DNA from 2 places in the Labrys methylaminiphilus subsp. lupini genome. Region 1 is predicted to be linked to the other one. Evidence: riboswitches for the same ligand, from Rfam matches in the RefSeq annotation. Region 1 holds a riboswitch; the other holds the start of a gene.
What was found. A riboswitch is a leader RNA that binds a small molecule or an ion and turns the genes downstream of it on or off. The one in region 1 is predicted to bind cobalamin.

Region 1 (3,403 bases):
CCTGGGCGCTGATCGGCAAGGAGACCGACGACGATCACGAATGGCTGCCGGGCCCGCGGCAGAAGAGCGGCGTCCTGCCCTCCCTCGACGTAACGCAGGAGCGTATCGACTCATGGCTTGCGCTGCTCGGCCAGGTCGAGCAGGTGCTGGACGGCAAGTTGCTGATGCCGCATTGGCGTTTCACCAAGGGCGTCAATCTCGCCAGGGTCTTCGAGCAGCCCGGCAATTTCGACCTGGTGCTGTGGATCACCGGCCCAGGCGCCTTGCCTTTCCTCGACAATGGCAAGGTGATGGATGCAGAGGCCTGGGGCCAGGCGACCAGTATCTTCGGCGGCGACGTCGCGAGCTACGCCTTCTATTTCAATTGAGCGGGCGCCCGGCCGCGGCATCCGGCGCAAGCAGGCGTCTCTTCAGGCGAACGATCGCCTCGCGCTGCAAATCGCTGGCCTCGCCATAGGCATTGGCGACCTCGCCCAGCATATCGATAAGCTGTTGGCGCTCCGGCAGGGACAGGCGCGCCCGCAGAAGGGGCGCCAATTCCTCGGCGACCGGCGTGAACACCCGGCCGCGATCCGTCAATTGCAAGGCCTGCTCATACACATGCTCGCGATCGCCGATCCCGAGTGGATCGGCCATAAGAGCGAGGATCGTGTCCCGCTCGGCCCGGGTCAGCAAGCCATTGGTGCGGACAAGCTGTATCATCAGGACGACGGCCGCGAGCCTCGGATCATCGATGGTCTTGAGAGAGGCGCGCTCGAGCGCCTGCGGCCGAACCGTGTCGGAACCCCGGTCGAGCGGAAGGGGGACAACTTTCGGCACGGTCTCGAGGCGGCGGCCCGCCGCCGGCTTGCGGGCCTTGCCGCGCAACAGCCAGAACAGACCGACGAGGGCGGCCACGAATGCCCCGATCAGGATCGCCCTCGGCCCCTCCAGCAAGACCAGGCTGGTAATCAGCAGTGCGATAATCCAGATCGCATTCTTACGCAGGAAATCCATCGGCCGTGCCACCCGATCGAGACGGCGCGCATCTGCGCCGGCCACCCCAAAGCGTCTTTGCGCTTTGCTCTGTCAACCAGCATCCCCCATAGCCGTCCGCATGGCGGCGAGCAAGGGATGGTCGGGCCGCTGGCCGTCCCAGGCGTCGAAGCTCAGCACGGCCTCCGGCGGCAGGCGCTGGCGCCAGCCCTTCACTTCCAGCTCCGGCCGGGCATAGGCTTCGTGCACATAACCAAGGCACAGATAGGCGACCGGAATTACGCGCTCGGGAATGCCCAGTGCCGCACGCAGGCGCACGGGATCGACGATGCTGACCCAACCGACCCCAACGCCCTCGGCCCGTGCCGCCAGCCAGATGTTCTGCACCGCGCAGACGGTGGAGTAGCGGTCCATGGCCATGTCATGGGTGCGGCCGAGCACCACGGGGCCGGCGCGGTCTGGATCGCAGGTGATGCACAGATTGACCGGGGAATCGAGGATGCCGGCAAGCTTCAGCGAGCGGTATTGCGCCTGCTTCTGCGGCGGAAACATCGCCAACGCTTCCGCATTGGCCTCCTCGAAGAGGGCCTGCACCTTGCCCCGGGCCTCAGGGCACCGCAGCACCAGGAAACTCCAGGGCTGCATGAAGCCGACCGACGGCGCATGATGCCCGGCCACGAGGATGCGCGCGAGGACATCGTCCGGAACGGGTTGCGGACTGAATTGGCTGCGGACGTCCCGCCTGGTGAAGATGGCGCGATAGACGGCGTCGCGTTCGGCCGGTGAAAACGGCCCGGAGGGCGCAAGCGCTCCCGTGGATGGGTCCATCGTCATTCCCCTTGCGATGGCAATCGCCGCGCCGTCCACGCGCGCCGATCTATCGCCTCCGGCCGGTCTTCTGACTTGGGATCCACCCATCCGGACGCCTTCCCCGCAGAGCGAGTGGCCTGAAACCTGCCCGGATAGTCCCCCTTACAGCGTTGGGCACGTCGCGGCTTCAAACCGCGTTCCCGATTCTCCCGCAAGCGGGCACCGAAGGTCTTGCGGATGTAGCATGGGAGGTGCCGGCTGCCCAGCCGTTTGGGACGCTGATGCCGAGCGGCCGGCGGCGAAGTGGACAGGGTGCAGGCTTGTGGCCTAGAATCGTCGGCTAGGCTTTCGGGCAATGAAGCATCCTGGCAATCGCGCAATGAACAAGATCGACCTCAAACGACGCGCCGGCGATCACCCCGATCCCCTGGAACAGGCCAATCCCGTGCGGCTCGGCACCCGCCTTCGCCTGGCCCGGCAGACAAGGGGGCTGACGCTGAAGGCCCTGGCGACGGCCGCGGACTGTTCGGAAAGCCTGCTGTCCAAGATCGAGAACGGCAAGGCCTCCCCCTCCCTGCCCATGCTGCATCGCCTCGTGGAGGTCCTCGGCACCAATATCGGCTGGATGTTCGAGGAATCGGATAGCGAAGAGGGTATCGTCTTTCGCGCCGGCTCGCGCCCCCTGATCTCGCTGGACCCGCTCCGCCGGGGCGAGGGCATCTCGCTGGAACGGGTGATCCCCTATTCGCCCGGTCATCTCCTCCAATGCAACATCCACCACATCGAGGCCGGCGGCGAGAGCGCCGGGCCGATCCAGCACCAGGGCGAGGAAGTCGGCTATGTGCTGACCGGAACCGTGGAGCTGATGGTCGGTGAGCGTACCTTCAAGCTCTCTGCCGGCGATACCTTCGTGTTCAAGTCGGAATTGCCTCATTGGTACCGCAACACCGGAACGGAGCGCGCGAGCATCTTCTGGGTCAACACGCCTGCCACCTTCTAACGCCTCACGCCGTCGGCGTTTCAAGAATCCCCGAGACCGCCATTCAAGTAACTTGACATGAATTCAAGTCTCTTGAATGATGCTGATGTCAGAACTGAGAATGAGCCCGGCACGGGCCATCCATGAAGGGAACTGAAATGCGGCTTTCAAAATATCTCGCCGGCTGCTCGGCAGCGGCAGCCCTGGCGCTGTCCCTAGGATCGGTGTCCGCTTTGGCCGACACCTTCGCCCTGGTCACCATCAACCAGCAGGCCCTGTTCTTCAACCAAATCAACGAAGGCGCTGAGGCCGCCGCCAAGGCGGCCGGCGCCAAGCTCGTCATCTTCAACGCCAACAATGTTCCGAGCGCCCAGAACGATGCGATCGAGAACTACATCACCCAGAAGGTCGACGGCATCATCCTGATCGCCATCGACGTCAACGGCGTGAAGCCCGCCATCACCTCCGCCAAGAAGGCCGGCATCCCCGTCATCGCCATCGATGCCCAGATCCCCGACGGCGACAATGTCTCCTTCGTCGGCGTGGATAATCTCAAGGCCGGCGAGGACATCGGCAAGTTCTACGCCGACTACGTCAAGTCCAAGCTGGATGGCACCGCCAAGATCGGCGTGGTCGGCG
Region 2 (3,403 bases), 1.0 Mb from region 1:
GAGAAACGGATGATCAATGCCCGCGCCGACGTAAACCAGCTCCTGCCGCTCAAATACAAATGGGCCTGGGAGAAATATCTCGCCGGCTGCAACAACCATTGGATGCCGACCGAGGTATCGATGCAGGCGGACATCGCGCTGTGGAAGTCCAAGGACGGCCTGACACAGGACGAGCGGCGCATGCTCAAGCGCAATCTCGGCTTCTTCGCCGCCTCCGAGAGCCTGGTCGCCAACAATATCGTCCTGGCGATCTACCGCCACCTCACCAACCCCGAATGCCGGCAATATTTGCTGCGCCAAGCTTTCGAGGAGGCGGTGCACACCCACACCTTCCAATATATCGTCGAGAGCCTCGGGCTCGACGAGGGCGAACTCTTCAACATGTATCGCGAGATACCCTCGATCACCGACAAGGCGGCCTGGGCGCTCAAGCATACCCAGCATCTCGACGATCCCGATTTCAAGACCGGCACGCCGGACGCTGACCAGGCCTTCCTGCGCGATCTCGTCGCCTTCTACGTCATCTTCGAGGGCATGTGGTTCTATACCGGCTTTGCCCAGATCCTCTCGCTCGGCCGGCGCAACAAGATGGTGGGGATCGCCGAGCAGTATCAGTACATCCTGCGCGACGAGAGCATCCATCTGAACTTCGGCATCGACGTGATCAACCAGATCAAGATCGAGAACCCGCATCTGTGGACGCTGACCTTCCAAGCCGATCTCCAGCAGATGATCCGCGAAGCCGCTGAACTGGAGGCCGCCTATGGCCGGGACACCATGCCGCGCGGCTTCCTCGGCCTCAACGCGGTGTCCTGCGAACAATACATGCATTTCATCGCCAACAGGCGCTGCGCCCAGCTCGGGCTCATGCCGGTATTCCCGGACGTGGAGAACCCCTTCCCCTGGATGAGCGAGGCGATGGACCTGAAGAAGGAGAAGAACTTCTTCGAGACGCGTGTCATCGAATATCAGAACGGTGGCGCGCTGAGCTGGGATTGAAGGCACGCTTTCGAGGTCTTCGGAACAAATCGGAGGAAAGCTGGGATGGGGAATCATGGCCCTCATCCAGATTTCAGATCCCAACATCTCGAAAGGAGTGGGACAGGTTGCTCCATCATCCCCCGCCATGCGGGGAATGATGGACATTGAATGTCTCCTTCCCGACCTTCCTTCCTCAAGCTCTCGATGACAATGTCCTGAACACACCATCATCCGTCGCATCGCCTCTAGTCGGTGCGCCGACTCGATGTATTCTAATCCTCATTCGAGGTGCCGGTTCGCCCCCAAGGCGGACTGGAGAATTTGGGAAGCCGGTCTGAATCCGGCGCTGCCCCCGCAACGGTAGAGGAGAAGATCGCGGCAGGTGCCACTGGGTCGGGAAGACCTGGGAAGGCGTCGCGATCGGGCCGGAAGGCCGCTCCTGAGCCCGGAAACCAGCCACGAAGAAAACCGACGGACGCGGTGGGCGTTCCGGGAGGAGGTTTGGCTGCGCCTTTTCACCGGCGCGGATCGCCGAGCCGCTTTCCCATCCCGCTGCCAAGTCAACGCATTGGTTGTCACGCGGGATTTTGACATGACAGCGCATCAGGACATGCTGGGCCGCCTCCGGACCCATCAACCGGGCACCACGCTCGAGGGCAAATTCTACACAGACCCGGAGTACTTCCGGCTGGATATGGAGAACATCTGGTACCGTGAATGGCTGTTCTCGGGCCATGATTGCGAGCTCGGCAAGCCGGGCAGCTATTTCACTCTCCAGGTCGGCGACTATCCGGTGATCGTCCTGCGCTCCGGTGACGGCGCCATCCGCGCCTTTCACAATTCCTGCCGGCACCGGGGATCACGGCTCTGCGCGGCCGAGCGCGGCAGCGTCGCCAAGCTGGTCTGCCCCTATCATCAGTGGACCTACGAGCTCGACGGGCGCCTGCTGTTCGCCCGCGACATGGGCCCCGGCTTCGACGCCGCGCAATATGGGCTGAAGCCCGTGCATTGCGAGAGCGTGGCCGGCTATATCTGGATCTGCCTTGCCAAGGAGGCACCCGATTTCGAGACCTTCCGCGCCGGCGCCATGCCCTATCTGGCACCGCATGGCCTTAAAAACACCAAGGTGGCCTTCGAGAGCACCATCGTCGAAAAGGGCAATTGGAAGCTGGTGTGGGAGAACAACCGCGAGTGCTACCACTGCGCGGGTAATCATCCCGAGCTTTGCCGTACCTTCCCAGAAGCCCCGACGGTGACGGGTATCCAGGGTGCCGACAAGGATCCGCTCATCGGCCAGCATTGGCGGCGTTGCGAGGAAGCCGGCCTGCCCAGCACCTTCAGCATTTCCGGTGACGGCCAGTTCCGCATGGCCCGCATGCCGCTGCTGCGCAATGCCGCCAGCTATACGATGTCGGGCAAACCGGCGGTGCAACGCCCCCTCAGCCCGACGATCGAAGAAGGCAATATCGGCGCCCTCCTGCTCTTCCACTATCCCACCACCTGGAACCACGTGTTGGGCGACCATGCCGTGAGCTTCCGCGTGCTTCCGATCGGGCCGAAGGAAACCCAGGTCACCACCAAATGGCTGGTGCACAAGGATGCGGTCGAAGGGGTCGACTATAATCTCGATGAACTCACCCATGTCTGGCAGATGACCAACGACCAGGACCGCCAGATCGTCGAGGAAAACCAGCTCGGCGTCTCTTCGCCCGTCTACACGCCCGGACCCTACGCCCCCGAACACGAGGGCGGCGTTATGCAGTTCGTCGAGTGGTATCGCAACGCCATGGAAGCGGCGCTGGGTAACGACGGCGTCCGCCTGCGCAGCGTGGCCTAGCACCTTTTCACCCTCCCCTGGAGGGGGAGGGGCGGACGAAGTACGGGGTGGGGTGAGAAACACAGCAGCTGGTGAAAATCACCCCACCCCGACGCTTCGCGTCGACCCTCCCCCTCCAGGGGAGGGTGTTAGCGAAACCGACATATACAAGGGCAGACATCATGCCGATCGCTACACAAAAATTCAGGCATATCGACGAAACGCCGCCGTGGAACGATCAGAGCCAGGCGCTCGAATGCGTTTCGATCATCCATGAGGGCCGCGACGTCGCGACCTTCACCTTCCGCGCCGCCGAACAGGGTTGGTTCCGCTACGAACCCGGCCAGTTCATCACGCTGGAGATCCCGGCCGAGGCCGGGCCGGTGCTGCGCACTTATACGCTGTCGTCGAGCCCTTCCCGCCCGCTTTCTATCAGCGTCACCGCCAAGGCGCAGGCCTCCAGCATCGGCACGCGCTGGATGCTGGACAACCTCAAACCCGGCACGCGGTTGAAGGCCTACGGCCCGCTCGGCCAGTTCAGCTTCTCTCGTCATCCGGCGGAAAAATACCTCTTCATCTCGGCCGGATCCGGCATCACGCCGATGA

Region 2: another riboswitch for cobalamin. It lies ahead of ACN6KF_RS11185 (aromatic ring-hydroxylating oxygenase subunit alpha); the one in region 1 lies ahead of bluB (5,6-dimethylbenzimidazole synthase).

Annotation. Positions count from the first base shown of each region.
Region 1 covers NZ_JBMDIH010000001.1:3,399,351-3,402,753, forward strand. The annotation lists gene ACN6KF_RS16040 (hypothetical protein) at 1-368, shown strand, start outside; gene ACN6KF_RS16045 (TerB family tellurite resistance protein) at 361-1,041, opposite strand; gene bluB (5,6-dimethylbenzimidazole synthase) at 1,069-1,803, opposite strand; cobalamin riboswitch at 1,847-2,027, opposite strand; gene ACN6KF_RS16055 (cupin domain-containing protein) at 2,165-2,785, shown strand; gene ACN6KF_RS16060 (ABC transporter substrate-binding protein) at 2,923-3,403, shown strand, end outside.
Region 2 covers NZ_JBMDIH010000001.1:2,368,311-2,371,713, forward strand. The annotation lists gene ACN6KF_RS11180 (ribonucleotide-diphosphate reductase subunit beta) at 1-999, shown strand, start outside; cobalamin riboswitch at 1,251-1,456, shown strand; gene ACN6KF_RS11185 (aromatic ring-hydroxylating oxygenase subunit alpha) at 1,574-2,818, shown strand; gene ACN6KF_RS11190 (FAD-binding oxidoreductase) at 2,980-3,403, shown strand, end outside.